Regions from separate parts of the Agrobacterium fabrum str. C58 genome, predicted to be linked through region 4. Evidence: predicted binding sites of a transcription regulator. Region 4 holds the regulator's gene; each other region holds the start of a gene.
What was found. The regulator LexA, encoded in region 4, represses DNA repair genes until DNA is damaged. The targets are predictions, from matches to a motif close to TGTTCNNNNTGTGTTCNG.
Positions count from the first base shown of each region.

Region 1 (7,865 bases), on a different replicon from region 4:
AGCGCGAACGAAGCCGCGTGGCTCTCCGGAAAACCATAGGAGCCAAAGCCTTCGAGCTGGGAGAAGGTCTTTTCGGCGAATTCCGGCGCGTAGCCGTTCCTCACCATGCCGGAGACGAGTTTGTCCTTGAACTGCGAGACGCCGCCGGTGAACTTGAAAGTCGCCATCGACTTGCGCAGCTGGTCGGCTTCGCCACCGGTAAAGCCGGCGCAGACCATCGCGACCCGCATCGCCGACTCCTGAAACAGCGGCACGCCGAGCGTCTTGCCGAGCACCGCTTCCAGCTCCGGCGTCGGATATTCGACTGCCTCCTTGCCTTCTCGCCGGCGCAGATAGGGATGCACCATGTCCCCCTGGATCGGACCGGGCCGGACAATTGCGACTTGTACCACAAGGTCGTAGAAGGTCCGGGGTTTCAACCGCGGCAGCATCGCCATCTGCGCGCGGCTTTCTATCTGGAACGTGCCGAGCGTATCGGCCTTGCGGATCATCGCATAGGTCACAGAATCCTCCTGCTCGATTTTCGAGAGATCAAGATCGCGGTCCTTGTGCTCGCGGATCAGATCGAAGGCCTTGGCCATGCAGGTCAGCATTCCAAGCGCCAGGATGTCCACCTTCATGAATTTCAGCGCTTCGACGTCGTCCTTGTCCCACTCGATGATCTGGCGGTCCTTCATCGTCGCCGGTTCGATCGGCACGAGATCGTCGAGCCGATCATGAGTGAGGACAAAACCGCCGGGGTGTTGGCCGAGATGGCGCGGGGCGCCCATCAGTTGCTGTGCGAGCTTCAAAGTCAGCACAAGACGCCGGTCGTCTGGATTGAGATTGAGCTCGCGGACATTGCGATCGCAGACCTCTTCCGACCAGGACCACATGCCGGATGACAGCGCCTTGATCACGTCCTCCGGCAGGCCGAGCGCCTTGCCGACATCGCGGATCGCGCCGCGCGCCCGGTAGCGCGTCACGGTGGCGCAGAGCGCTGCCTTTTCTCTGGTATAGGTTCGATAGATCCACTGGATCACCTCCTCGCGCCGCTCGTGCTCGAAATCGACATCGATGTCCGGCGGCTCGTCGCGCTCCTGGGATACAAAACGCTCGAACAGAAGGTCGTTGGTCGAGGGATCGATGCTGGTAATGCCGAGGATGTAGCAGACGGCACTGTTGGCGGCGGAGCCCCTCCCCTGGCAGAGAATGCCTTGAGACCGGGCATAACGCACGATCGAAAAGACGGTCAGAAAATACGGGGCGTATTTCATGGTACGGATGAGATCGAGCTCGTGCCGCACGACCTTCAACACGTCGGGCGGTAGTCCCTCCGGATAGCGGTCGGGCACGCATTGCCAGACATAATGTTCCAGCGAGGCCTGAGCATCCTTGCCCGGCACGATCGCCTCCTCCGGATATTGGTAGGTGAGTTCCTCGAGCGAGAACGTGCAGCGACGGACGATCTCCATGGTTCGCGCGAGGGCTTGCCGGTATCGCGGAAACAACCGCTCCATTTCTTCCGGCGGCTTCAGATAGCGGTCGGCGTGGCGCTCGCGCTCGAAACCGACCTCGTCGATCGTCGTGCGGGTGCGAATGCAGGTAACGATGTCCTGCAACTGCCGGCGGCCTGGCTCATGGAAGAGGACATCATTGGTGACGACCGTCCGTACCTTGAACCGCGTGGCGAGATTGGAAATCTCATGCAGGCGCAGCTGGTCGTTCTGCCGCCGCCGCAGGCAGAGCGACACATAGGCGCGATCGCCGAACAGCTCGGCCATCTTGCGCAGCTGGATCCCGCAAAGGTCATCCGGCAGGTCCGGCACCAGAATGCCGATCATGCCGTCGGTGTAGGCGACGACATCGTCCCAGTGCAGGAGGCAGTTGTTCTTGCCGCCGCGCGACTTGCCGAGCGTGATGAGCCGGGTCAGCCTCGAATAGGCAGCCCGGTCGGTCGGATAGACCAGCACCGACATGCCGTCGGCGAGATCGAGCCGGCAACCGATGACGAGGCGTAACCCCGTAGCGCGCGACGCCTCAAGCGCCCGGACAATTCCGGCCAGTGAATTGCGATCCACCACGCCGAGGGCTTCAATACCGAGAGCCTTGGCGGTCTCGAACAGTTCCTGCGCCGAGCTTGCTCCGCGCAGGAAGGAAAAGTGCGTTGTGACCTGCAGCTCCGCATAGCTCATGCGAAGATCCCGTGCACGAACCAGCGGTGGCTTCCGGTGTCAGGATCGATGCCATCACCGGAGCGAAACACCCAGAGACGCTCGCCGGCCTCATCTTCGATGACGAAGTAATCGCGCACCGCCTCCATCTCGGCGTCGCGCTGCCACCACTCGCCGAAAATCCGCTCGGGGCCATCGGCCCGCTTGACCTTCCGCCGCTTGCCGCGCCAGGTGATCGAAACCGGCGGGCGGTCCGGTAGCAAGGCGATTGCCTCGATCAGCTCCGGACGGGCCAGCAGCCGAACCGGCCGGCGCCAATGGCTGACCCAGGTGACCTCGATCGGATCGGCAGCAGGACTGATGCGCTGGACGGAGCGCTCTGGCACGTCGGAGGCGACCGGCGCCACCCGATACACACGCTGGCCGCGGTTGCCGTAGATATCGATCAGCGGTGTGACGTCGGTGACCTCGTCCTCGACCAGCGAGGAGGATTTTTGGCGCTCCTCCAGCGGCTCGGCCATCACCGCCACCAGGGTGAGCTTCTCGATCCCGAACCCGGGCTCGATCTTCTCCGTTCGATCGCGAAACAGCTTCGTCAGCCAGGCGACATCGCGCACCGGCTTCACCGTGCCGGCACGGATTGCCTGCCTGACACCATCGACCTTCTCGACGATCAGGTCGGCGCGCCGAACACCAAGGCCGCGCCTTTGCAGCTCCTCGATCAGTTGCACGACCAGCCGGCCGACATATTTGTCGATGGTCTCGGCAGCACCGATTGGTTCGGCGAAGGCGCGGCTCACCTCGATGAGCTCGGCGGTGCGGATCGGATCGATCGGTTCGCAGGCGCGGCCAAACATCTGGTCCAGCCGCCGGCCAATCTCCGGGCCGAAACGAAGGGTCAGCGGCGCGCGCGGCGTGTTGGCCAATTCGCCGACGGTCTGGAAGCCAAGCGTGCGCAGATCGCTGACGACGTTCCCGGGAAGGCGCAGCAACGATATCGGCAGCTTCTCGACGGCGCGGACGGTCTCACCTGAAGGCACTATGACCGTTTCGCGGCTGATGGCACGGGCGCAGGCGTGTGCTGCACCCCAGGTGTCGGCGATCGCGACCCGGGGAGTGAGTTTCCTTGCTAGGAACTGATTGGCGATCTTCGTCACCATCGGCAGCTCTCCGCCCTGCAAGTGATCGGCACCCTCTGTGTCCATGACGATGCCGTCGATCCCATCGACCGCGACGATTGGGGAATAAAGCGTCAGCGCCCAGAGGGTGATGCGTTCGAGTGCTGCGGCATCCATAGCAGGATCCGCATCGACCAGCATCAGGCCGCGAAACAGCGCCTGTGCTTTCGCAGCCGGCATGCCGACATGAACGCCGGCTTGTCTGGCGGCTGCGTCGGCCGCCGATACCCAGCGTTTCGAGCCGCTCCTGGCGATCACCGCGATCGCCTGTTCAGGCGGAATGGATGGATCGGCGCGACGAATGCGATCCGTCGGCAGATCCGGAAGATAGATCGAGACAACCCTTGTCATCGCACGCCCTCACGAGAAACTCAGCACATTCACCCGCTTTCACGCGCATCAATTCCAGCAACCATTGGGCCCTCCCCACACCCGGCACTGGCAAATCCTCCGATGGCATCACGCTCACCCGCCACCGCGTGGTCGACGCCGTCGGCTGCCCGAAATCATTGGCCTCTGTCTGCCGCCTCCAACGACGCACAGCCAATGCCATTGTCCCCGTGCGCTCGGCCGCCAGCTGCAGGCGGCGCGAGCTGACCATCGGCAGGCGAACGAGTTCACCGACGACGGCGCCGAGCCCACCAAAGGACAGCCCCTCCTCCATGTTGGCGAGCACGTCTTCCTCCTTGTCGGACTCGACGAAGATTATCCGGTCGTGATGCAGTCCGACCTGCGCAAGCGCGGGGAAAAACAGATCTGGTCGCGTCAGACACCACACGATCGGCCCCTTCGTCCGTGCCGCTATGCCGGCTGCAAAAAGAGCAGCGGCCGCACCATCGACGGTGCCCGATCCACCACCGGCAAATTCGTGAAGCGCGCCATGAGCAAGGCCGCCGCCAGGCAGAACCGCATCCATCTCCGGCACGCCAAATGGCAACCAACCGGCTTTTTTCGCCGTGCTGGTTTCGAGCGATGCAATACGCTCCCGCAGATCGCAGATTACCCTTTCGCGGGCAGCAGTCATTGTTCACGGCTCCCTTCAAGGTCGTGTTGGCAGGGCGACTTCATGTCGTGCAAATGTCAATGTTCTGTTTTTGTTCCCATATGAGAAAGGAGTCAAGGCGGCAAAAAACGTACGAGTATTGTTCCGAACATTAGAAGTTCGAGATTCTTCATGAGAATCAGGTGAATAGCTGCGACCAAGAAATTTCGCTGGCTTCTACAGTCTTATGTCCTGATCGGTGAATAGCGGGGACAATATAGGGATAGTCACAGTATTATTAAGGCTTTTCTGATGAACTGGCCGGATGACGAGGCCTCCGAGATCAAAACCCCTCCTGCGCGACACCGAGCCGCCGATCCGCTCAAAGCCTCGCAGGAAGCGTAATCCAGCTCAACCACAGCTCCTCTTCGATCCCATACCTGATCGCGTCGAGCCGGCGCTGGCCCTATTGAAGGCTAAGCCTCCCACCGGAAACGAATGGAGTTGGGAGCTGAAATGGGATGGCTATCGCCTTGCGGTCCATATCGAGCCCCAGCGGATCCGGATCCTTACCCGCGGCGGCCACGACTGGACACATCGGTTTCCGGCCATAGAGCAGGCCGCCAGAGCGCTGGGGCCGGCGACGATGATCATCGATGGGGAAGCCGTCGTGCTCGACGATGAGGGGCGGCCGGATTTCGGGCTGCTGCAGCAATCGCTGGGTGCATCCGGCAAACAAGCTGGCAGGCGCGCCTCCCACGCCGTTCTTTACGCTTTCGATCTTGTTTATCTGGATGGGCACGATCTGCGCGGTGTTGAATACCGTTCGCGCCGACACCTTCTCGAGGACACGATAAACGGCCCAACGAATGAAGCCAGCGCCATTCGGATATCAGAAACACTCGATGCCGAGCCAGCTGTCCTGCTTGAGCATGTCTGCCGCCTCGGCCTGGAAGGCATCGTCGGCAAGCGCCTCGATCAGCCCTATCGTTCGGGCCGGACCGGGGATTGGGTAAAAGTCAAATGCATCCAGAGCGAGGCTTTCTTCATCGTCGGCTATGAGAGGTCCGCATCGTACCCAGCCGGCTTCGGCTCGTTAGCGCTTGCCGCCTACCGCGATGGCGATCTCGTCCACGTCGGAAGCGTCGGCACGGGCTTCAAGGGAGCCGAGATCATCCGGTTGCGGAAGATACTGGACACGCTGCGATGGAAGCGAAAGCAGCCGCCCCTGCCCCATTCCGGAACTGCCGACATTGTCTGGGTCCAGCCTACCCTGATCGCCGAGATCGAGTTTCGCGCCTGGACATCGGACGGGAAACTCCGTCATCCGTCGTACAAGGGCCTGCGGGAACGGCAAGACAATGCCGACGTTTACCAGCTCGACTAGCGAAACAAGCGACATGCGCTAGAGTAGCCGTATTTGGTCGAAGCGGAGGGGCCGCATGTGTAATCTCTATCGGATGGAGGACAAGGACTGGGTTTCAAAATGGGCTCAGGACGCCGAGAGCCTCATCAACCTCATGCCAGCCTATCAAATGAACCCCGATCAGATGGGACCGATTGTCCGCAACACCGCTGATGGAAGGACACAATTGGCACATGCGCGTTGGGGTCTTCCCTCGCCGCGGTTCACCTTGGAATAGGCCGCCAAAGCCAAGGCCGAAAAACTGAAAGCCAAAGGGAAGCCCGCCGATCTTGAAGAGCTCAGGCGCGTAGTGATCAGTCTCCTGTACAAGCTGTCCCCCTGGCACGTGCATGAAGCCCGGCAGGTGGCCTTCGAGGTATTCTGGTTCGGTGCGGACGTCGATCAGATAAGTCGTTCGGTCCGGGGTTTGAAGGCTGCCGATGTCCGACAGAGCAATGCTCCGAACACCCGCGCGCGCGGCGACGGCTGCAGCGGATTTTTGCGCCTCCGAGCGGTCCCTGGCTTCGACGTCAGCGAAGCTCCTGCTCGCTCCCTGTTCCAGTGTCTGACCTGCCAAAGTCCATCCAATTGTTCCGTTGCGAAGACCGACGACCTTGTTCGGTATCCCGGCATTGATGAGAGACTGCGTCCCGATGATGCTGCGTGTGCGGCCAGCACAGTTGACGATCACAAGGGTCTCGGGATCGGGAGCAAGGTCCCGTGCGCGCAGGACGAGTTCACCACCGGGAACGTTGATACCCTTTGGAATGCTCATCGTTTGATATTCGTCAAAACGGCGCGCATCGAAAACGACCGCGTTGGCTCCTTCATCGAGAAGCGCCTTTACCTTGGTCGCGTCCCAGAGCGGCGTGTGCCTTTTCGCTTCGACCAGTTCACCGAATGACTTGCTCGGCACGTTGACGTCAATGAACAGTTCGCCGCCGTCGGCCTTCCACGCTTCCAATCCCCCTTCGAGGATATGGACATTCGTGTAGCCGAGCGATTTCAGTTTCTCGACGGCGATGGGAGCGAGGTCTCGTATGCCATCGTGACCATACAGAACGATCAGCGTATCGCGTTGTGGGATCCTGCGCCATGCATCCAGTTCAAGCCGGGCAATGGGAAAGTTGGCTGCCCAGAGGGGATGCCCTTGCGCGAAAGGATCTTCTTCGCGGACGTCGGCGAGAAGGATTTCCGAGCGGGCCAGAAGATGCTGCCGCACTTCGTCGTACCTGAGGCTGTGCTTCGTTATCGGGGCTGACATATTTTCTCCTGCTATCGATCTCGTGTGCTATTCACGAGGTGATGGTCTGGCTGGCAGCTTCAAAGTCGACCAGCCTGCTGGGAGCTGCCGCGCCCTGAAACAGCGTTGCGGCTCTCGCTCCAAATGCGCTGATGGGTGGTTCGAGAGCACCGAGAGTCGGCGCGTGACAGAGCCAGAGTTCTGCGCGCAACGAAAAGTCGCTGACTGTGATGATCTCCAGTTTGGTACGGTGGGGGCTCATCTCCAGAAGGGGAACGGGAACGAGTCCAAGTCCGAGACCTGCGGCAACCATCTCCAACTGCGTCTCTCGAGCAAAGGTGTCGAGATTGACCTTGAACGGAAGATTGAGCACCGCATGCACGCGCTGGAGTTCTGCCCTGAAACCGCATCCGTCGGGGTTCAGAATCCATCCGGATTTGTGAAGGGTGACAAGGCGGTGGGCACGGTCTCCGCCCGATCCGAGCGGCCCCACGATCGCCATCTCGACCTGCGCCAGCGAAACGGCGGTCACTTTGTGCGGAAAGATTTTCCGTGTGGGCATCAATACGATCGCGGCATCGATCTGGCCGTCGACGAGCTTTTCAACAATCTGGTTCGCCCAGCCTGTGGTGGCACGTATAGACAGTTCCGGCCATCGCTCCTGTTGCAGATGGACTATGTCGGCAAGAATCACATCGCAGACTGCCTGGGTCAGTCCCAAGCGCGCACCACCCGTTAGGTTCGAGCGGGCACTCAACGTCAAGCGGAGCTTGTCGACCTCCCTGAGAATATTGAGGCACTGCTCGTGGACGCCGAGACCTACGGTGGTTGGAACGGGTGGCTTGACGCTTCTGTCGAGCAGGGTAACACCGAGGTCCTTCTCGAGGTTCTGGATGCGCTTCGA
Region 1 is NC_003065.3:105,772-113,636, reverse strand. It holds gene ATU_RS23465 (error-prone DNA polymerase) at 1-2,174, opposite strand, end outside; gene ATU_RS23460 (Y-family DNA polymerase) at 2,171-3,682, opposite strand; gene ATU_RS23455 (ImuA family protein) at 3,603-4,355, opposite strand; gene ligD (non-homologous end-joining DNA ligase) at 4,639-5,700, shown strand; partial or broken gene ATU_RS26755 (SOS response-associated peptidase) at 5,756-6,028, shown strand; partial or broken gene ATU_RS23445 (rhodanese-like domain-containing protein) at 6,020-6,982, opposite strand; gene ATU_RS23440 (LysR family transcriptional regulator) at 7,014-7,865, opposite strand, start outside.
Region 1: a site for LexA is predicted at 4,416-4,433, ahead of ATU_RS23455 (ImuA family protein). Genes of this name have one in related genera too.

Region 2 (7,865 bases), 110 kb from region 4:
TGCGCAATGTATTTTAGATTTTACACAAATTAGTGATGTTGCCGTCGCCGCTTCCTTAAACTTCATTAAACTTCGCGTGGTTGAGTGAGGGAAGTTTTGTGCATGTGGTGTATTGCGTCATGTCCCTTCGCCTCCGTCTTCTGACCGGCATGCTGTCGGCCAGCATTCTTGCCTTTCCGGCACTTGCCGCCGACAGCCGGTCGCTGCAGATACTGGTGTCCAAAAGCGACCAGTCGCTCTCGCTTTATGAGAATGGTGAGATCATCGCTACCTCGAAAGTCTCCACCGGCAAGGCCGGGCACGAGACGCCGAGTGGCATCTTCTCCATTCTGGAAAAGCGGAAATACCACGAGTCGAATATCTATTCGGCCGCGCCCATGCCGTTCATGCAAAGGCTGACATGGTCCGGCATCGCGCTACACGAGGGCAAGGTGCCGAATTATCCAGCCTCGCATGGCTGCGTGCGCCTGCCCTCGAAATTCGCGAAGTCACTTTTCGGAGACACGCGGGCCGGTGTGCATGTCATCATCACCGATCGCCCGGTTTCCCTGCGTTTCGTAGAGCATCCAGCGCTGTTTGCGCCGCGCGACGATGCCGATGACGGCAAGCTGCTTCTGTCGGATGTGGAGTTGCGCCCGGCGACCTTCGATGCAGCATTGGGTGCGGTCGAGGTTGCCGTCAATGAAAAAACGCAGGCCATCAAACCGGCGGCAAAGACCAAAGCCTCCTCGCCGCTGCGCATTCTCATTACGCGTCGTGGCGAGCGGGAAAAGGTAATGGATATCCAGGCCGCGCTGACACGCCTTGGCTTCGATGCCGGTTCTGCCGATGGTTATGCCGGCGAGATGACGGTGAACGCCATCAACGGGTTCAAGCGCTGGAAAGGGCTGAAAACCACCGGGCCGCTTCTGACCGACGCCTTTGTGACGGCGCTCTACGCCTCTGCCGATGAGGATCATCCGCCGAATGGCCAGATCATGGTGCGGCAGGACTTCAAGCCGCTGTTCGAAGCGGCCATCGATATCAAGGATCCGGAAGTGGCGCTCGGAACCCATTTCCTCGAAGCCGTTTCCGTAGACCGCGCTGCCGGAACCGCCGAATGGAACGGCGTGACGCTCGAAAATCATCTGCCGGCCGCTGCCCGCAAGCGGCTTGGCATTACCGTTACCGAAGCGCCCGGCGGCTTCGACCAGTTGAGCGGCGTGCTCAGCCGTCTCGAAATCCCAGCGGAGATACGCCACCGGATCGAGCAGGAGCTTTCAAGCGGAAGCTCGATCACCGTTTCCGATATCAGTCACCAGATGGAGACAGGGACCGGGACCGACTTCATCACGGTCACGAAAGAGGGCCCGGTGTGAGGGCTTACGCCTTACACCAGTTCCACATCAACGACGCCGGGTGCGGACCGCAATGCGGCGGCGATTTCAGGTGAAATGCGGTATTTCTCCGTCAGTTCCACCTCGATCTCGCGGCTGCCTTCATCCTTGATGACGATGAAATAAACCGATCCGTCGCCCTTTGTGTTGAGATGACGGGCCACCGTCTTCAGCGGGCCGGAATCGCGTACATAAACCCGAAGCGCCTTCTGCATCTGCACGGATTTTTCTTCCAGCGACTGAGCCGTCTGGATACGCAGACCGATGCCTTCCGGGCGTTCTTCCGCCTGGACGTTGATGACCAGCGATTTGCCGACCTCGAGCAGATCACGGAACTGGGCAAGCCCTTCGGAAAACAGCACCGCCTCATACTGGCCCGATGCATCGGAAAAAGTAACGATGCCCATCTTGTTGCCGGTACGGGTCTTACGCTCCTGCTTGCCCGTGACGGTACCGGCCAGACGCCCGACGGTGGACGCGCCCTGCTTAACCGCTGCGGAAAAATCGGCGAAATTCTGCACCCGTAATTTCTCCAGCAGTGGCCGGTAAGTATCCAGCGGATGGGCCGTAAGGTAAAAACCGAGCACCTGATATTCGCGTATCAGCTTTTCCGATGGCAGCCAGGATTGGAACGCCGGCAAAATGAGCTTTTCCGGGCCTGTCCCGCCGCCGGAGCCGAACATGTCCGACTGACCGATGGTGCGGTTGTTCTGGGCCATCTGGGCATAACCGATGATGCGGTCCAGTCCACCGATCAGCTCGGCGCGGTCACGGCCGAAACAATCGAAAGCGCCGGCATTGATCAGGCTTTCCAGCACACGCCGGTTGATCTGCTTGGGATCGATGCGCAGGCAGAAATCCTCAAGGCTCGTAAATGGCTTTTCGCCACGCACCTGGACGATGTGTTCCACCGCCCCCTCACCCACGCCCTTGATGGCGGCCAGCGAATAATAGATGCGGTTTTCGCCCGTCTCAAACTGGCGGAAGGAGGTCTGTACCGAGGGTGCGACGACCTCGATGCCGAGACGACCGGCATCCTGACGGAAATCGTTCAGCTTTTCCGTGTTGGCCATATCGAGTGTCATGGAGGCCGCGAGGAACTCCACCGGATAATGCGCCTTCATATAGGCGGTCTGGTAGGACACGATGGCGTAGGCTGCAGCATGGCTCTTGTTGAAGCCGTAATTGGCGAATTTCGCCAGAAGGTCGAAGATGGTGTTGGCCTGCGGTTTCGACACACCGTTTTTAATGGCGCCATCGACGAAACGCTCGCGCTGCTGGTCCATCTCCTCCTTGATCTTCTTGCCCATGGCGCGGCGCAGAAGATCGGCTTCGCCGAGCGAATATCCTGACAGGACCTGGGCGATCTGCATCACCTGTTCCTGATAGACGATAACGCCCTGTGTTTCCTTGAGGAGATGGTCGATGGTCGGATGGATCGATTCCAGCTCCTCCTCGCCATGTTTGCGGGCATTATAGACCGGGATGTTTTCCATCGGGCCGGGGCGGTAAAGCGCCACCAGCGCGATGATGTCCTCGATACAGTCCGGACGCATGCCGATCAGCGCCTTGCGCATGCCCGCACTTTCCACCTGGAAGACGCCGATGGTTTCACCACGCGACAACATCTCGTAGGTCTTGGCGTCCTCGAGCGGAATGGCCGCGAGATCGACCTTGATGCCGCGCTTGGCAACAAAATCGACGGCCACTTTCAGCACCGTCAGCGTCTTCAGGCCGAGAAAGTCGAATTTGACGAGGCCAGCGCTTTCCACCCATTTCATGTTGAACTGGGTAACCGGCATATCGGATCGCGGATCGCGATACATCGGCACCAGCTTGGAGAGCGGGCGGTCGCCGATGACGATACCGGCGGCATGGGTGGAGGCGTGGCGGTAAAGTCCTTCGATCTTCTGGGCGATATCCAGCAGGCGGGCGACGACCGGCTCCTTGTCCGCCTCCTCCTGCAGGCGCGGCTCCTCCTCGATCGCCTTGGACAGCGGCGTCGGGTTGGCCGGGTTGTTGGGCACCAGCTTGCAGATCTTGTCCACCTGGCCATAGGGCATTTCCAGCACACGGCCGACGTCGCGCAGGGCCGCGCGCGCCTGCAACGAACCGAAGGTGATGATCTGCGCCACCTGCTCGCGCCCATATTTGCGCTGCACGTAGCGGATCACCTCTTCGCGGCGATCCTGGCAAAAGTCGATATCGAAGTCGGGCATCGAAACGCGTTCGGGATTGAGAAAGCGTTCGAACAGCAGCGAGAAGCGCAGCGGATCGACATCGGTAATGGTCAGCGCATAGGCGACGAGAGAGCCGGCACCCGAACCACGGCCCGGGCCGACCGGAATATCCTGCTGCTTGGCCCACTTGATGAAGTCGGCAACGATCAGGAAGTAACCGGGAAACTTCATGCGCGAGATCACGCCGAGTTCGAAATCCAGTCTCTCGCGATAATCCTGTTCCGTATAACCGGGCGCCATGCCAAGCGCGGAAAGCCGCTGATCCAGCCCCTCGACAGCCTGTCGGCGCAGTTCCTCGGTTTCGGCCCGTTCCGCCGCTTCCGGATCGTCGCTGGCGCCGGTGAAACGCGGCAGGATCGGCCCGCGTTTTTTCAGCACATACGAGCAACGGAGCGCGATCTCGACGGTGTTCTCCAGTGCCTCGGGAAGATCGGCAAACAGCGCCGTCATCTCGTCACGGCTCTTGAGGTAATGATCGGGTGTCAGGCGGAACCGGCTGTCATCGGAAACGATGGCGTTATGTGCCACCGCCATCAGTGCATCATGTGCCTCATAGTCCGCCTTGGACGGGAAAAACGCCTCGTTGGTGGCAACGAGGGGGATATCGTGTTCATAAGCGAGACCAATCAAGCGCCGCTCATGGGAGCGGTCGTAACCGGACTGGCGCTGCAATTCGATATAAAGCCTGTCACCGAAAAGTGACTTCAGCGTCAGCAGCCGCTCTTTCGCCTGCGCGGCGTGGCCTTCCTTCAGCGCCATATCGACGGGGCCGCCGGAAGCGCCTGTCAGCGCAATGAGACCGGCATTGGAGGCTTCCTCAAGCCATGCACGGGTAATGTGCACGGAATGGCTGCCCCCCTCACCGTCCAGATAGGCACGGCTGACGAGATCCACCAGCCGCTCATATCCTTCCGCATTGGCGGCAAGGAGAACGATGGCGGGAAGTTTCTGCAGATGGCTGTTGTGGTTGCGGCGATCCTCCGCCGCATCCTGCATGTCGATGGACAATTGGCAGCCGATAATCGGCTGCAGACCTTCGTCCCGCGCCTTTTCGGAAAATTCCAGCGCAACGAAGAGGTTGTTGGTATCGGTAATGGCAATGGCCGGCTGGCCGTCCCCAACGGCCTTGGACATGATCTTCTTGAGGGGCAACGCCCCCTCAAGCAGGGAATAAGCGGAATGAACCCGAAGATGGACGAAACCGGGGGTCTTCAGCGTTTCACCAGAGGTCTCTCCACGCACAACCGTATCGCCCATATCGTCTTCCTGTCATTCTGAATCGAGGGGGCGATTTTCCGATTTCCGGCGCTCAATGTCCACCAGTTTGCGGCGTCCATACAGTCTTCTGCGCCGGTGTCTTCTTCACAGGGCGGTGAGGATCACCGAGAAGCTGGCAACAAAGACAGCGATGGAGGCGAAAGCGGCAACGTCACGGATGAAATCAGTCATTGGTCTCTCCTTACTCGTTATGTTCCAACTTTGTTCTCATTTTGTTCGATTGTCAACAGGGTTCTGCTGATATTGCTATTGCTAATGTTCGAGAATCGCCTTCGGTTCCGTCCGGGCAAATGGCAAGCCGCTGACTCCAAAGAGAAAAAACCCGGAGGTGAAAACACCTCCGGGTCCGAGAAAGATTCAAAATATGGAGAGCGGGTGTGCTCAAGGCGCACCCAAGGGGGCGGTTTCTCGCGACATGCAGTTCCGGGTCCGTCTCATAAAAGGAAGACACCCGATGCGCGGGGATAGGCCTCGCTCGGCAAAGCGCTTTAAAAATCGACGATCTTGCCGTCGGCGAGCGTCACGCGGCGATCCATGCGGTTGGCAAGATCGTGATTGTGGGTCGCGATCAGCGCCGCGAGGCCGGATTGACGCACCAGCGCCTCCAGCGCATCGAAAACATAATGCGCGGTTTCCGGATCGAGATTGCCAGTCGGCTCGTCGGCCAGCAGCAGCAGCGGCGCATTGGCAACGGCGCGGGCAATGGCGACACGCTGCTGCTCACCGCCCGAAAGTTCGGCCGGACGGTGCTCACCACGATGGCCCACCCGCATATAATCGAGCAGCGCGCTTGCCCGCTTGCGTGCCTCCGCCTGCGTGAGGCCGGCGATGAGCTGCGGCATCATCACATTTTCCACCGCGGTGAATTCCGGCAGGAGGTGATGGAACTGATAAACGAAACCGATATCGCTACGGCGGATCGCGGTGCGCGCTTCATCCGGCAGGCCGTTGCAGGGCGCACCGTTGATGAGCACCTCACCCGCATCAGGATGCTCCAGAAGCCCCGCCAGATGCAGCAGCGTCGATTTGCCGGTGCCCGATGGGGCGACCAGCGCCACCATCTCACCGCTCTTCAATTCAAAATCGGCCTTGCGCAAAATTGAAAGCGATGTCTCGCCCTGACCATAGGTTCTCTCGACACCGGTAAGCCGCAGCACTGTTTTTTTTGCCATATTGCGAAGCGGTCCTTATTCGTAACGCAGGGCCTGCACCGGATCGAGCTTGGAAGCCCGCCAGGCCGGAAAGATCGTTGCCAGGAAAGAAAGCGTCAGCGCCATGATGACGACGGTGATGGTCTCGCTCAAATCCATTTCGGCGGGAAGCTGGCTCAGGAAATAGAGCTGCGGATCAAACAGCACCGTGCCCGATACCCAGGAGAAGAACTGTCGGATGGATTCCACGTTGAGGCAGACAAGGACGCCGAGTGCGACGCCGGCAAAGGTGCCGACGGTGCCGATGGCGGCCCCGGTCATGAAGAAGATGCGCATCACCGCGCCCGAGCTTGCGCCCATGGTGCGAAGGATGGCGATATCGCTGCCCTTGTCCTTCACCAGCATGATGAGGCCGGAGATGATGTTGAGCGCCGCCACCAGAACGATGAGGGTGAGGATCATGAACATCACGTTCCGTTCCACCTGCAGAGCGGAGAAGAAGGTCTGGTTCCGCTGTCGCCAGTCGGTGATATAGATCTGCCGTTCGGCGGCCTGCTCCACCAGCGGTCGGATGCCGTCGACATCATCAGGCCGGCTGACGTAAAGCTCGATGGATTGCACAATGCCGTTGGCATTGAAATAAAGCTGCGCCTCGGACAGCGGCATATAGATCATCGATGCGTCATATTCCGACATGCCGATCTCGAAGACGCCTGATATCTTGTAGGATTTAACACGTGGATTGATGCCCATGGGCGTCACGTCGCCTTCCGGCGAAATGAGGGTGATATCGTCGCCCGCCGTCACGCCCAGTTGGGAGGCGAGCCGTGAACCGACGAGAACGCCGTCACCTGCCATGAAGCCGACGAGATCGCCGGTCTTGATGTTGGTGGCGACTTCCTTGATCTTGTCGATGTCCTCCTGGCGCACACCACGCACCAGCGCGCCGGAGCCTGCACCGCCACGGCCGGAGGCAAGCGTCTGGCCCTCCACCAGCGGCAAGGCCATGGTGACACCCGGCACGGCTGAAAACTTCTTCGCCAGTTCATCGTAATTGTTAAACGGTTGATCGATCGGCTGCACGATCATGTGACCGTTAATGCCGAGAATGCGGGAAATCAGTTCGGTGCGGAAACCGTTCATGACAGCCATGACGATGATCAGCGTCGCCACACCCAGCATGATGCCGACGAAAGAAAAACCGGCGATGACGGAAATGAAGGCTTCCTTGCGCCGCGACCGCAGATAACGCCAGGCCACCATGCGTTCAAAAGCGGAAAAAGGCCGGGCGGTCCTTTCCCGGGCGGAAGGAGCCGCACCCTTGTCAGCATCGGCTTTTGCCATGTCGTCTCCCTGATCTCAATTTGCAGGATCGGTCTTTTCCAAAGATCGGTCCCAATCGTAGCAGCGCCTGCGCCATAAAACCGGAGCGGTCTTCGCATGAAGGCCGCTCCCATCTTTCCCTTTGCGCTTAGCCAAGCGCCTTGTTCATTGCCGCCTCGATTGTGACGGTTTCACGTTCGCCGGTCTTGCGGTCCTTCACTTCGACTTCGCCGTTCGCAACAGAACGCGGGCCGACGATGATCTGCACCGGCACACCGATCAGATCGGCTGTGGCGAATTTCTGGCCTGCACGGTCGTCGGTATCGTCGTAGAGAACATCCTTGCCGGCGTTGGAGAGCTGATAATACAGCTTTTCACAAGCCGCATCGCAGGCCGCATCGCCAGCCTTCATGTTGATGATCACGACATCGAAAGGAGCGACCGAGGCCGGCCAGATGATTCCATTCTCGTCATGCGATGCTTCAATGATGGCGGGA
Region 2 is NC_003062.2:1,276,712-1,284,576, reverse strand. It holds gene ATU_RS06365 (L,D-transpeptidase family protein) at 120-1,358, shown strand; gene dnaE (DNA polymerase III subunit alpha) at 1,370-4,873, opposite strand; gene ATU_RS06355 (ABC transporter ATP-binding protein) at 5,383-6,066, opposite strand; gene ATU_RS06350 (lipoprotein-releasing ABC transporter permease subunit) at 6,082-7,389, opposite strand; gene proS (proline--tRNA ligase) at 7,517-7,865, opposite strand, start outside.
Region 2: a site for LexA is predicted at 5,086-5,103, ahead of dnaE (DNA polymerase III subunit alpha). Genes of this name have one in related genera too.

Region 3 (7,865 bases), 630 kb from region 4:
ACCCTATTCCGCTGCGAGCAACGGCTTGTCTTCCTCCAGCGCTTTGCGGCGGGCGGCAAGTTCGAGTTCGCGGTGAAGGCGAATTTCTTCATCTGCCTGCGGTTTGGCGAAGCGGGCGATCAGCAGGTAAGACACCGGGGTGATGTAAAGCGTCACCAGCGTCGCAAAACCGAGACCGCCGACGATGACCCAGCCGAGTGCGATGCGCGCTTCCGCACCCGCCCCCTGCGCCAGCACCAGCGGCACGCCGCCGAGAATGGTGGCGATCATCGTCATCATGACAGGGCGCAGGCGGATGCTGGTGGCCTTTTCGATCGCCTCACGCACGGTCGCACCCTGATCGCGCAGATGATTGGCGAACTCGACAATCAAAATACCATTCTTGGCCATGACGCCGACAAGCAGCACAAGCCCGATCTGGCTATAGACGTTGAGGCTCGAGCCCGTGACCAGCAGCGCGATGACGGCGCAGGCGAGACCGAGCGGCACCGTCGACATGATGATGACCGAACTCAGCACGCTTTCAAACTGCGCGGCCAGCACAAGGAAGATGATGGCGATGGCGAAACCGAAGGTCAGCAACATGCCGCTCGAATTTTCTTCCAGCGTCGCCGCTTCACCCAGCGGCAGCAGACGCGCGCCTGATGGCATCACGGATTGCGCCAGTTCGTTCACCTTCTCCATGGCCTGACCGAGCGACACACCGTCTTTGAGGTTGGCGGTGAAACCGACGGAAGGAAGCTGCTGCTCGCGGTTCAACTGCGGCGCAACCGCATTTTCCTTGAGCGTGGCGATGACCGACATCGGCACGATCTTACCGTCACCCGTTTTCAGGAAGACATTTTCCAGATCGGTCGGATCGTTGATCGGCCGGGTAGAAGACAGGAGCCTGACCGGGATAGCATCGCCATCCACGAAGACATCAACGATCGAGCGACCTTCCAGCAGCGACTGCATCGAACGCGAGAGGCCGGTGATGTCGATACCGAGATCGGAGGCGCGCTCGCGGTCGATGGAGACGGAAAGCTGGGCCTGATTTGGCTCGTTGTCCAAACGCGGCGTATCGAACAGGCCGCCTTCCTCCATGGAAAGCAGCAGTTTCTGCGTCGCCTCTGTCAGCGCCGGATAGTTGCTGCCGACCATCGCCATCTGCAGGCCGTTGCCGGCGCCGCGAATGCGCAGACTGTTCGGCTGCATGGCATTACCGCGCAAAGCCGGAACCTTGTTGGCAGCGGAGGTGACGTCAGCCGCGATCTGGTTCTGGGTGCGTTCGCGATCCGCCCAAGGGGCGAGCGTCAGCACCATGAAGCCGGTATTGGAAGAACCGTTCATGCCGGTGATGGAATAGACATTGCGGATTTCGCCACTATCGCGCAGCGGCTGCAGATTTTCCTCGATCCGTTGCAACTGGTCACGCGTATATTCAAGGCTGACGCCCTGCGGCGCGGTGACCCGCATCATGACCGAGGCGCGGTCCTCGCGCGGCGTCAGCTCGTTCTGGATCATGCCGAAGGCGATCCAGGACAGGCCCGAGAAGATCAGCGCAACAACGATGACGATCAGCGGATTGTTGAGGCAGGCGGCAAGCGTCGTCTTGTAGGTGGAGGCAAAGACATTGCCGAACCACATGAGCGGCCCCGTCGGTTCCTTCAGCCCCTGTTTCAGCATGCGCGAGGCCAGCATCGGGCACAGCGTCAGCGCCGTTATTGACGACAGGCCGACGGCGAAGGCGAGCACGAAGCCGAATTCACGGAACAGGCCGCCAAGCTGGCCCGGCAGGAACGACAGCGGAATGAACACGGCGGCAAGCGTCGCCGTCGTTGCGATGACGGCGAAGAACACTTCCTGCGTGCCGAGAACGGCGGCGGCGCGCGGTCCCATGCCTTCCGCCCGGCGGCGCACGATGTTTTCCAGCACCACGATGGCGTCATCGACAACCAGACCCGTCGCCAGAACGATGGCAAGCAGCGTCAGGATATTGACCGAGAAGCCGACCATATAGATGGCGACGATGGTGCCGATCAGCGCCACCGGCATGGTGATCGCCGGAATGAGGGTCGCCCGCCAGTCGCGGAAAAAGAGATAGAGCACAACGACCACGATGAGCGCGGAGAGCCCCAGCGCCAGTTCGACCTCATGCAGCGCGCCTTCGATGAAGACGGCGTCATCGCTGGTGACGACAATACGCGTGCCCTCAGGCAGATTGGCGGACATGGCATCGACGGCGGCCTTCACACCCGTTGAAATATTGAGCGTGTTGGACTGCGCCTGACGGATGACGCCGAGACCGACACCCTGCACCCCATTGGAGCGCAACGAGGTGGATTGATCGTCAGCGCCGAGCATGACGGTCGCCACATCCCGCAGGCGGATATTGTCCTTGATGAGAAGGTTGGAAAAATCCTCCGGCTTCGTCAGACTGGCCGTGGCGCGCACGACAATGTCCTGCGTCGTGCTTTTCAGCGATCCCGCCGGCACGTCGAGTGCGGCGCTGGCAAGCGCATTGGAAACATCGGTGACGGTCAGACCACGGCTGGCAAGAGCAGCCTGATTGAGATCGACGCGAAAAACCTTTTCCTGATCGCCGTAAAGCTCGACATCCGCCACACCATCGACAGCGGCCAGGCGGTCGATGATCTCGTCATCCACCAGCTTGGTCAGATCTTCCATGCTGAGCGTGGAGGATGTGACGGCAAGGCGCATGATCGGCTGGCTGTCGGAATCCGCCTTGATGATCTGGGGTTCGTCGGCATCGTCAGGCAGCTGGTTGGTGACGCGGCCGATGGCGTCGCGCACGTCATTGGCGGCAACGGCCATGTCGACATTGTCGCTGAACTCCATCGTCACGCGGCTGGTTCCGAATTGCGAGCTCGAAGCGATGGATTTGATGCCGCTGACACGCGCCACGGCGCCTTCGATGGTCTGCGTTACTTCCTGGTCAATCGTTTCCGGTGCCGCCCCCTCATAGGTGGTCCTGACGCTGATCGACGGACGGTCGACATCGGGCAATTCGCGCACTTCGACGCCAACCAGCGCTGCAAGACCGGCAACGACCAGCAGCGTGTTGAGAACCGCCGCCAGAATAGGCCTGCGCACGAAGAGCGCGGTAAAGGCGAGTTTGGAATCCTGACCGGAAGACGGTTGCGTCATTGGCTGGCGACCTCCTCGGGCTTCGTCTGATTGCCGACACGGACAGCGCCACCTTCTCTGACGCGCTGCAGACCCTCGATCACGACAGGCTCACCCTCGGCCAGCTCGGCCTTCACGAGAACGGCATCCGGGTTGCGCTGCACGATCTGCACCCGCACCTTGTTGGATTTATTGTCGGTGACACGCCAGACATAGGAGCCTTCCGCATCCCATTGCACGGCGAGCGGATCGACAGAGGCATAGGTCTCGCCGGCAAAACGCATGGTGACGCCGAAAGACATTCCGGCCCTCAGCTCGTCCTTCTCGTTGCCGAACTTCGCCCGGATGCGGATGGTGCGGCTGGCCTCGTCGACGCGGTTGTCGACAGCCTCGATCTCGCCGGTAAATGTCTCGCCGGGGCGGGAAATGGATGTCGCCTCCACCGGCATACCGACTTTAATTGCGGTTGCGAAACGCTCAGGCGCCCAGAAATTGACGAGAATTTCAGAACGATCGTCGATGCTGACGATGGTCGATTGCGTGGTGACGTTGTCGCCGACATTGGCGGCGACGATACCGGCCACGCCTTCGATGGGGGCGACGATATCGCGCCGCTTCAAATTCAGTTCGGCCGTGCTGAGCGCCAGCTTGGCGGCCTCTTCGGCGATCTGCGCATCCATCACGTCAAGGCGGGAGAAAGATTTCAGGTTCTTGTAGGAACTGGATTTTTCAATGGCGCTGCGCAACGCGACCTGCGCCTTGTCGCGCTCGATCACTTGCTCTTCATCATCGAGCCGGGCGAGTACCTGTCCCTTCACGACACGCGCGCCGGCAGCCGCGCGGATTTCCGAAAGCGTGCCGGAGACCTGCGGCATGACCACGACCGACTGGATCGCCTGACCATTGCCGATGGCGTTCAGCCGGTCATTGACAATGCCTTTTTTCGCCGGAGCCGTCACAACAAGGGTAGCGTTGCCATTGCGGCGGCTGCCACCGGCGTTCTGACCCGCCGACGGACCAGCCGCAGCGACTTCGACAGCCGGCGACGGCACCTTGCCTATCCCGATGCTGGCAAGCACATTACGGGCGTCAGGCGAATAAAAACCCCAGAGACAGAGCCCTGCCCCCACCACGGCCAGACTGACACCCACCTGTTTCCAGACCCGCATATAGTTCTCCGGTTAATCATCGCAGCATAAAACAGCCCCTGAAGCGCCGACTTCGGGACATGAGCAGTATTCCCGCTCGTCTGAAACGAGGCAACGCACAAATCCGTTTCTTACGTAATTGTAATTTGTGATGAATTCTCGTCGGACGCACCAAGAAGGCCATTTTTATCGCAAATATTCCGAAGCGCGGTAATCTGCCGGCAGGAAATGAGCCGGAGGAAACCATGAGCACCGTCACGAAAACACAAAATCCCGAAGCCGATCCGCGCGTAAAAGCGGTGTTCGATGACATCCGCGCAACCCGCAAATCGGATTTTATCAACAATATGTGGCTTTACCTCGCCTTCGATCCCGATCTCCTGGAAAAGACCTGGGCGGAGGTGAAGGCGGTGATGGCGACACCCTCGGCGCTCGATCCACTGGTGAAGGAGATGCTCTACATTGCGGTGTCGGTGACCAATGGCTGCTCCTATTGCGCCCATTCCCATACTGCGGCCGCAAAAGCCAAGGGCATGACGAATGAACAGCATGCCGATCTGATGCGGGTGATCGCGCTCGCCGCCAAGACCAACCAGCTCGCAGTGGCGCTGCAAGTGCCGGTGGATACCGCTTTTGATGCCGACAGGCAGGCATGAACCCGAAAAAATGCCTTGGAATAGGCGTTTTGACTGACGATACCGGAATAAAAGCAGAACACGGTTCTGGCCTTTATATCCCGAATCACTACATTGGGCCGCATGAGCAACAGTTTCGACGATATGCCGTTCTTCGATGAAGAACCCGTGGCACCGCGCAGGGCGACCAACAATGCCCCTTCGGAAAACGGCGGCGGGCTTGGCATTGCCGCCCGCGCCATGGCGGCGCGCGACCAGGTGCGGCCGGCACACGATTATCTTTCCGGCCTCAACCCGGAACAGCGCGAGGCCGTGGAAACGCTTGACGGACCGGTTCTCGTTCTCGCCGGCGCCGGCACCGGCAAGACCCGCGTTCTGACGACCCGCATCGCCCATATTCTCGCCACCGGCCGCGCCTATCCAAGCCAGATCCTTGCCGTGACCTTCACCAACAAGGCGGCCCGCGAGATGAAGGAACGTATCGGCGTCCTCGTCGGCGGCGCTGTCGAGGGCATGCCGTGGCTTGGCACCTTCCACTCCATCGGCGTCAAGCTTCTGCGCCGCCATGCCGAGCTCATCGGCCTGAAATCGGATTTCACCATTCTCGACACGGATGATGTGGTGCGGCTGATCAAGCAGCTCATTCAGGCCGAAGGTCTTGATGACAAGCGCTGGCCGGCAAAACAGTTCGCCGGCATGATCGACGGCTGGAAGAACAAGGGGCTGACGCCACCGGATATTCCCGAGGGTGACAGCCGCGCCTTTGCCAACGGCAAGGGCCGCGAACTTTACGCCGCCTATCAGGCCCGGCTGAAAACGTTGAACGCCTGCGATTTCGGTGATCTCTTGCTGCACCCGATCAGCATCTTCCGCCGCCATACGGATATTCTGAAAGAGTATCACCAGAAGTTCCGTTATATTCTGGTGGACGAATATCAGGACACCAACACGGCGCAATATATGTGGCTGCGGCTGCTTGCCCAGCGCGCCAAGGACGAGCCGCAGAATGTCTGCTGCGTCGGTGACGACGACCAGTCGATCTATGGCTGGCGCGGCGCGGAAGTGGACAATATCCTGCGCTTCGACAAGGATTTTCCCGGTGCCAAGGTCATCAAGCTTGAGCGTAACTACCGTTCCACCGAACATATTCTCGGCGCTGCCGGCCATCTGATCGCCCACAACGAGGGCCGTCTCGGCAAGACGTTGTTTACCGAGCGCAGCAGTCCGGACGATGAAAAGGTCGTGGTGCACGCCGCCTGGGATTCGGAAGAAGAGGCCCGCGCGGTCGGAGAGGAAATCGAGCAACTCCAGCGTAAGAACTACAAGCTGAACGACATGGCCATCCTCGTTCGCGCTTCCTTCCAGATGCGCGAATTCGAAGACCGCTTCGTGACGCTTGGCCTCAATTACCGCGTCATCGGCGGCCCGCGCTTTTATGAGCGCCTCGAAATCCGCGATGCCATGGCCTATTTCCGGCTGGTCTGCCAACCGGCCGACGATCTCGCCTTCGAGCGGATCGTCAATACGCCAAAGCGTGGCCTTGGCGATACGACGATCCGTAACCTGCACGACTATGCCCGCGCCCGCGATATCCCGATGCTGGCAGCCGCCGCCGACATCATCGAGACCGACGAGTTGAAGCCGAAAGCGCGCAAGGCGCTGTTCGATGTGGTGCAGGATTTCCGCCGCTGGCAGGGCCTGCTGGAAAACACCGAACACACCACGCTTGCCGAACAGATTCTCGACGAAAGCGGCTATACCGCCATGTGGCAGGCCGACAAGACGGCCGAAGCACCGGGACGGCTTGAGAACCTGAAGGAACTCATCCGCTCGATGGAATCCTTCGAAAGCATGCGTGGATTTCTGGAACACGTCGCCCTGGTTATGGATGCGGAACAGAATGCCGAGCTGGATGCCGTCTCCATCATGACGCTGCATTCCGCCAAGGGTCTGGAATTCGACACCGTCTTCCTGCCCGGTTGGGAAGAAGGCCTGTTTCCCCACCAGCGGGCGCTGGACGAAGGCGGTCGCTCCGGTCTGGAGGAAGAACGTCGTCTGGCTTATGTCGGCATCACCCGCGCCAAGAAGCTCTGCCATATCTGGTTCGTCTCGAACCGGCGCATTCACGGGCTGTGGCAATCCACCCTGCCCTCGCGTTTCCTCGACGAACTGCCGCCCGCCCATGTGGATGTCGCGGCTTCCGACAGCAATTATGGCGGTTATGGCGGACGCGGCGGTTACGGCCAGTCCCGTTTCGACAAGGCCGATCCCTTCACCAACAATTACTCCACCCCCGGCTGGAAACGCGCCCAGCAGAACCGCAGCGACGCCACCCGCGACAATTGGGGCACACGCTCCGGCCATGCGGTGGAGCGCATCGGTTACGGCGAAAGCGGCCCGCGCACCCGCACCATCGACGGCGAACTGGTGGCGAAATCCGTGGCTGACAAGCCCTCGAAATTCTTCGTCGGCGACCGTGTTTTCCACCTCAAATTCGGCAATGGCAATATTTCCGCGATCGAAGGCAATAAATTGACCATCAACTTCGACCGTGCCGGCGAAAAGCGCGTGCTGGATGGATTTGTGGAAAAGGTTTGATCCGACAACCATGAGTGCCTGGAGAGCGCTTTTCCCATAGCCGATGTCACGCCATTGCAATAAAGGAGTTGCAAAGGCGAACTGAAAACCGGGACGGGACTGCTTTGCACATATTGCCGAAGAGCCAGCGAAAGCTTGCCATTTTCCTGATCAACATGGATAGCGCTACAAAGCGCCTGACCGACATGAACGCCCGCCTCGATGCGATGGGGCTAAAGGCGGAGCGCGTTGCCGGCGTCAATGGCAGGGAGCTGCAATACCCGATCCCGGAATTCAGCGAAATTTCCTATATGCTTATGCATGGCCGCCGCACCTCGCCGCCGGAAATCGGCTGCTATCTCAGCCATGTCGCCTG
Region 3 is NC_003062.2:2,014,710-2,022,574, forward strand. It holds gene ATU_RS10035 (efflux RND transporter permease subunit) at 4-3,150, opposite strand; gene ATU_RS10040 (efflux RND transporter periplasmic adaptor subunit) at 3,147-4,298, opposite strand; gene ATU_RS10045 (carboxymuconolactone decarboxylase family protein) at 4,523-4,933, shown strand; gene ATU_RS10050 (ATP-dependent helicase) at 5,036-7,510, shown strand; gene ATU_RS10055 (glycosyltransferase family 25 protein) at 7,615-7,865, shown strand, end outside.
Region 3: a site for LexA is predicted at 4,977-4,994, ahead of ATU_RS10050 (ATP-dependent helicase). Genes of this name have one in related genera too.

Region 4 (7,865 bases):
CTTCTGGCATCGAGCATCTGCTCCTTCATCTCTGTGCCGGAGCTCTCCGGTGCGGCTTCGATCATCGAGCAACGGACGTTTCGAAGCTTTGAGACCTACATCGTCGTGACCGTCATCTACCTCCTTCTCGCGCTGGCGCTGAAAATCATTCTCGCATGGTTCGGTCACTGGCTGTTCCGCCGCCGCGTCAAGGTTTTCTCCCCGATGACCGTCCAGGAAGGAATTGCCTGATGTCCACATTCGGTTGGCCTGAATTTCTTTTCCTGCTTCGTGGGGCCGGCTGGTCCATCGTCCTGACCGCCATTGCCTTCAGCATCGGCTCGCTGACGGGCGGCTTCTTCGCCATCATGCGGCTTTCGCAATATGGATCGGTCCGCAACGTCGCAGCAGGTTACATCACCGTCATTCAGTCGATACCGGTGCTGATGATCCTGTTCATGTCCTATTACGGGTTGACGCTGTTCGGGTTCGAAATACCGCCGCTGCTCGCCGCATCGGTGTCCCTGTCGGTCTATGTTTCGGCCTATCTGGCGGAAATCTGGCGCGGCTCCATCCAGGCGGTGCCAAAGCCGCAATGGGAGGCCTCGGCCTCGCTGGCGCTCACGCGTTTCCAGCAATATCGCTATGTCATCCTGCCGCAGGCCCTTCGGCTTTCCCTGCCTCCGACGGTGGGGTTCCTTGTCCAGCTCGTCAAGAACACCTCCATCGTATCGGTGGTCGGCTTCGTGGAACTCTCCCGCGCAGGCCAGCTCGTCAACAATGCGACGTTCAGACCCTTCCAGGTGTTTTTCGTCGTCGCTCTTCTTTATTTCGCGATCTGCTTCCCGCTATCGCGCCTCAGCCGCCATCTCGAAAGGGTTCTCCATGTCGGTCGTAACAATTGATCAGGTGCACAAGCGTTATGGCGCCCTCGAAGTTCTGAAGGGTGTATCGCTGAACGTCGAGGCGGGACAGGTCGTCGCCATCATCGGGCGCAGCGGCTCCGGCAAGAGCACGATGCTGCGTTGCATCAACGGTCTCGAAGAGTTTCAGTCCGGCAATATCACCGCCGCGGGACACAGGGTGGAGCAGGACCAGACCAAACTCAGACAGTTGCGCAAGGACGTCGGCATCGTCTTCCAGAGCTATAATCTCTTTCCGCATCTGACCGTCGGCGAAAACATCATGCTGTCTCCGAAGATAACGCAGGATGTCGCCAGGGCTGATGCCGATGTGCTGGCGCGCAAAGTGTTGGCGCAGGTGGGGCTGGCGGAAAAATTCGACGCTTATCCCGACATGCTGTCGGGCGGACAACAGCAACGTGTAGCCATCGCCCGTTCGCTGGCGATGCGGCCGAAAGTCATGCTGTTCGACGAGGTGACATCCGCTCTCGATCCCGAACTGACGGGAGAGGTGCTCCTCGTCATGGAACAGCTGGCGCGGGAAGGCATGACGATGTTGCTGGTGACCCATGAAATGAGCTTTGCCCGCAGCGTCGCACATGTGACCGTCTTCATGCATCAGGGTAAGATCTGGGAAATGGGCGCTTCGAAACAGCTTTTCGAGAAACCACAAACGCCCGAGCTGCAGGCATTCCTCTCCAACGGCGTGAAATAGCCGGCGGAAGAGCAGGTCAGGCAAACGCAGTCATCGACCTTGCGCCATGAGGCTGTCGCTTCAAGGCGAATAAAAGAAGCAACGGAGAGGGCCATCACTCTGCGTTGCTTCGGCGCGTTCAGGCCGCTTCGGCTCCGAGGTCGTGATCTGACCTGGAAACTGTTCCCGCGACAATTTCATCGATCGGAATCCCCGACCGGCGTCTATTCCCAACGCTACTTATATCATCGGCCTGATCTCTTCATGTTTCGAAGATTGAATCAGGATTCGATATGCATCCTTCACGAAATTTTAGGGGATTGCGGAACACATATGGAACATATAGTGTTCGTTCTGTATTTGTTTCGCGACTTCAACGACGATTCTCAAGGGTGTTTTCCTCATGCTCACGCGCAAACAGCAGGAACTGCTTCTCTTCATTCATGAAAGAATGAAAGAGTCCGGCGTGCCGCCCTCCTTCGATGAAATGAAGGACGCACTCGATCTTGCTTCCAAATCCGGCATCCACCGGCTGATCACCGCGCTCGAAGAGCGCGGGTTTATTCGCCGGCTACCTAACAGGGCGCGAGCGCTGGAGGTTATCAAACTGCCCGAGGCTTATACGCCGGGCGCAAGGCCGCAACGCGGCTTTTCGCCGAGCGTCATCGAGGGCAGCCTTGGAAAACCGAAGGAGCCGGAACCGGCGCCTGCCGTGAAGGCGCCTGCCAATGATTTCGCCGGAGCTGCCACCATTCCCGTCATGGGTCGTATCGCTGCCGGTGTGCCGATTTCCGCCATCCAGAACAATACCCATGATTTGGCCGTGCCGGTGGACATGCTGGGTTCGGGCGAGCACTACGCGCTTGAGGTCAAAGGCGATTCGATGATCGAGGCCGGGATTTTTGATGGCGATACCGTCATCATCCGCAACGGTAATACCGCCAATCCGGGCGATATCGTCGTGGCGCTGGTGGATGATGAAGAAGCCACGCTGAAGCGCTTCCGCCGCAAGGGTGCGTCCATCGCGTTGGAAGCGGCCAATCCTGCCTACGAGACCCGCATTTTTGGACCGGATCGGGTGAAGATTCAGGGCAAGCTGGTCGGGTTGATACGCCGTTACCATTGATAGCTGGAGGCTGCTGCCGGTATTACTGAAACCGAATAGGTTTTCACGGGTAGATTTGGCTTTCGAAATGAATGGCGCATCGTTCCGTTGAATTGATGCGCCTTTTCTTTGTGAGATTGGCAAACGCACTCGTTGCTGCGAAATTCCGTCGTGTATGACGGCCCCTCCATCAATTGGCCTTATGGGAGCCATGGATTCTTTGCGATATTCCAAGGCTCCTTAGCAGGTGTAGAAATGTGCGTTCTATCGGGGAAAACGCCATGTACGATCTCTATATTGCCAACAAGAACTATTCCTCATGGTCATTGCGGCCCTGGGTTTTGATGCGCACGCTTGGCATCGCCTTTGATGAAAAACTCATTCCCTTTGGCGAAGGTGTTTCCTTCTCCAGCTTTTCGCCGACCGGCAAGGTGCCTTGCCTCGTCGACGAAGGGGTGACGGTCTGGGAAACGCTGTCGATTGCCGAATATCTCGCCGAGAGACATCAGGGCGTCTGGGCAGGCGACAAGCAGGCACGGGCCTGGTCACGCTCGGCGGCGAGTGAAATGCATGCGGGATTTTCCTCGCTTCGCAATCTCTACCCCATGTCGGTCGGCATCCGCGTAAAACCCAAAGCCGGTGATGCCGGGCTTGCGGCCGATATAAAGCGCATCGATGCGCTGTGGAGTGAAGGCCTCGCAAAATTCGGCGGACCGTTTCTAGCCGGTCAGAAATTCACGGCGGTCGACGCTTTCTTCTGCCCGGTGGCGTTCCGTTTCCAGACCTATGGCGCCGATCTTTCGCCGGCGGCGAAGGCCTATTGCGACCGGTTGCTTGCCCTGCCCGCCATGCGCGAATGGTATGATGCAGGACTGAAGGAGACATGGCGCGATGCCGCGCATGAAGAGGAAATCGGCGGCATTGGCGAATTGACGTCGGATTTGCGCGCCACGGCATGACGAACCATGCTGGCGGCACTCATTGCGATGCCGTCAGTAACCCGGTCACGGCTTCAGGCACGTCATGGTCAAAACGGCCGCTCTTCCAATCGTAGAAGCGATGGTCGCTCCACGGCCTGTCTGTGCCGGCGGTTGCTGCGCGCATCCGCCCTACCACCCCAGCCTGATCGCTGCCGGCAAAATTTATCTCCACCGAGCCGATGCGCCTTAATATGTCGCGGTTGAGCAGCAAGGCTCCCGAGCGGCATTGCGTAAACGACGTTCTGCGGGAGACGATGACGATATCGGCGATGTCACAGGCTTTCCCGGCAAATCGGCCATCTTCCAGCACGATGATAAACTCGCCGCTTTTCGCACGCGCCGCACACCAAATGCCTGTCCTGCAGGTGAAGACGCCAGGCGCCGCATCTCTCAGCGTCGTTACCATCTCCCGCGCCACTGCCTTCATATCCTCCGGCGCCAGCTTCGATTTTGCGCTGAGAGCAATGGTGGTTGCGGGAACCCCCGTCTTGAGAAGGACCGGTGAGAGCGGTTTCTCAGGCAACAGCAGCGCCCTCTGCCATTGCTCATAGATGAAGCCCTGCGGCCGCGTTTTTGTGGTGTAGACCCTGCCCTCGTCCAGAAGCGCCACCAGCTTACCTTCCTCATGGATAAGCAGATCGGGCAGACTGCGTTGGGCGACAGCGCCGGAGAGACCGAAGGCGAGAAGCAAAGGTGGAACTCCAAGCAGTGCCAGCCGGGTGCGCAGCAATGTCAGCAGCAGAAAACCCACGGAGGCGACGCCGATAAACCAGCCATGCGGCCGCCCGGTCGCTGCGCTGCCGCCCCAGGACGCCACCTCCTGCGCAACCTCGATGACAAGCGCCATGCCGTAACCCATAACCTTCAAAAATGGCGCGTCCAGCCCAAAGGGCATCAACAGCATGGCGATGAGGCCGAAGGGCATGACGACCAGCGACATCAGCGGCATGGCCGCCAGATTGGCGAAAAGTCCATAGGTGGTGACACGCTGGAAATGCTCGACCGAATAGATCGCCGTCGAAAGTCCGCCGATCAGCGATGTGGTGACGACACCGCCGATGACGGCGCCTGCCGTTCCCGCCACCGTCATCCACGCCGGTTTGCGCCCGATGAACAGACGCTCCCGGTCGGTGCGCCAGCGGCTCCAGGCGGCATAAGCGGCAACAAGCGCTATTGTCGCGGCAAAGGACATCTGGAAGCTCGGCCCCATGATTTCCGAGGGAGACAGAGCGAGGATGACCAGAGCGGACAATGCAACATTCCTGAGGCTGAGCGAAGGCTGATCGAACAGCACCGCAATCAACATCACCGACGTCATCAGCCAGGCACGCTCGGCAGAAACGGCAAAACCGGAAATCAGGTAATAGGCAAGCGTCATCAGGAGCGCCGCGAAGGCGGACATCTTCTTCACCGGCCAGCGCTGCGCGAAAGCCGGAAACAGGCTGAAGGCAAGCCTCAGCCCCACGAAGAATATGCCTGAAGCCAGCGCCATGTTGAGCCCGGATATGGCGACGATATGGGCAAGGCCGGAAAGCCGCAGGGCTTCCATCGTCCCGGCCGATATGGCCTGTCTCTCATCGGTGACGATGGAGGCGGCAAAAGCGCCGGCGTCACCACCGATGGTGTTGCGAATGCGCTCGGCAATGGCGGTGCGCAGGCCGTAAAGCCGCATATCGGCCCATTCCAGCCAGTCCTTTTTTGCGTCGATATCAGGGGCCGTTACCGTCTGCGGCGGCTTATAAAAAAAGCCGGTGGCACCGATGCCCTTGAAATAGGAGGCGAAGGCGAAATCATTGAGACCGGGCAAGGCCGGACCGGACGGCAGCGAAAGCCGTGCCTTGCCGCGGATGGTGGCGCCGAGTGCCGCCGGCTCGCCGCCGCCGCGGGCCAGCAAAGAGACCTTTCCCGGCGGGCGAGACACTGTCGGCGCTTCGGTCGCAGCCAGTTGCACCACATACCGCCAGTCGCCGCGGGCATCGACCTCCCGGCGTATCACCGTACCTGATAGGGTGGTGGTGACGGGCGTATCCAGCACCACTGTCCCTGCCCGCCGCGTTTCGAATTCGGCAAAAAGCATACCCAGCAACAGCAGCGCGACGATGCTGCAGGCCGTGGCTGCCAGGGTCGAGCGATATCGGGTGGCGAATGCCAGGCCGGCGGCGAGCAAAAAAAGAACGACGAGAAGCGGCAATGAAGGTGCTGCATCCAGCGAAAACCAGAGGATCGCTCCACAGCCGATGAAGACCGGCACGAAAAGAAAATCATGGCCGAATGCGCGTTCCTCGGCGAGGCAGGCGGTGATTTTCTGGATAACGGCAGCTTGCGGTTTCGGCCTGCTGACAAGGGCCGGTAAATCATATGTCGCGACCTCGCCGGTCCGGCGCAGCGGCGAAAGGATATCCGCCGTGCGGGGCAATCCGCCCTGCATCGTTTCGGCATACCCGAAATGCTGTTTTTCCCCTTGACCAAGCAATCTGCGCCGTGCCCCTGCCGCACCGGAAACAGGTTTGCAGGCGACGCGGGGGATTGCAATGCTTTCCTTTAACCCTGTGTTGACCGAGATTGAATTGCCATGATCGATAAAGCGAAAAGCGACGCGATTGCGTTTGCCGCAATGCACAATTTGACCTTTGGATAGCTTGGCATCGGCGCCAGGATCATATAGCTAATCGGTAGACGCTTAACCGCGAGGCGTGTCTCAACGCCTCCACCCGCATGTTCTCGGAGGATCAGTATGACGGAAAAAAGCGCTACAGTGACACTTGGCGAAAAGCAGGTGGAACTCCCGGTCAGGGAAGGCACGATTGGACCAAGCGTCGTCGATATCGCCACGCTCTACAAGCACACGGGCTCCTTCACCTACGACCCGGGTTTCACGTCGACGGCCTCCTGCGAATCCAAGATCACCTATATCGACGGTGACGAGGGCGTTCTCCTGCATCGTGGTTTCCCCATCGAGCAACTGGCTGAACAGGGCGACTTCCTCGAAACCTGCTATCTGCTGCTCTACGGCGAACTGCCGACGGCTGCGCAGAAGAAGGATTTCGACACCCGCGTCACGCGCCACACCATGGTGCATGAGCAGATGAGCCGCTTCTTCACCGGCTATCGTCGCGACGCACACCCGATGGCCGTCATGTGCGGCACGGTCGGCGCTCTCTCGGCCTTCTATCACGACTCGACGGACATCACCGATCCGCACCAGCGCATGGTCGCTTCGCTGCGCATGATCGCGAAGATGCCGACGATCGCCGCCATGGCCTACAAGTACCATATCGGCCAGCCCTTCGTTTACCCGAAGAACGATCTGGATTACGCCTCCAACTTCCTGCACATGTGCTTTGCCGTGCCGTGCGAGGACTACAAGGTGGACCCGGTTCTGGCCCGCGCCATGGATCGCATCTTCATCCTGCATGCCGATCACGAGCAGAACGCCTCCACCTCCACGGTGCGTCTTGCCGGTTCGTCGGGTGCAAATCCGTTCGCCTGTATCGCGGCTGGCATCGCCTGCCTCTGGGGTCCGGCTCACGGCGGCGCCAACGAAGCGGCGCTCAACATGCTGAACGAGATCGGCTCTGTCGACCGCATCCCGGAATATATCGCCCGCGCCAAGGACAAGAACGATCCGTTCCGCCTGATGGGCTTTGGCCACCGCGTCTACAAAAACTACGACCCGCGCGCCAAGATCATGCAGAAGACGATGTACGAAGTGCTGGAAGCCACCGGCAATTCCGACGATCCGATCATGCAGGTCGCGCTCGAACTGGAAAAGATCGCCCTTTCCGACCCATACTTCGTCGAAAAGAAGCTCTACCCGAATGTCGACTTCTATTCGGGCATCACGCTGAAGGCGCTCGGCTTCCCCACCACCATGTTCACCGTTCTCTTCGCTCTCGCCCGCACCGTCGGCTGGATCGCACAGTGGAACGAAATGATCGAAGATCCGCAGCAGCGCATCGGCCGTCCGCGCCAGCTCTATACGGGCGCCGGCAAGCGCGATTACGTTCCGGTTTCCAAGCGTTAAGCCACGAAACCCTGTAAGATCAAAGGCCGGCAGGTTTTCACCCGCCGGCCTTTTTGTTGGGCGTCTCCGCGATATTTCTCAGTGGCGCGCAGCAACGCCGAGAAACTGCTTGAGCTCGGGCGTCGCGGGATTGGAGAACACTTCTTCCGGCGGGCCAATTTCATGCACCCTGCCCTCATGC
Region 4 is NC_003062.2:1,385,006-1,392,870, reverse strand. It holds gene ATU_RS06900 (amino acid ABC transporter permease) at 1-231, shown strand, start outside; gene ATU_RS06895 (amino acid ABC transporter permease) at 231-884, shown strand; gene ATU_RS06890 (amino acid ABC transporter ATP-binding protein) at 865-1,596, shown strand; gene lexA (transcriptional repressor LexA) at 1,979-2,701, shown strand; gene ATU_RS06880 (glutathione S-transferase family protein) at 2,962-3,639, shown strand; gene ATU_RS06875 (ComEC/Rec2 family competence protein) at 3,659-6,088, opposite strand; gene gltA (citrate synthase) at 6,395-7,684, shown strand; gene ATU_RS06865 (amino acid ABC transporter ATP-binding protein) at 7,763-7,865, opposite strand, start outside.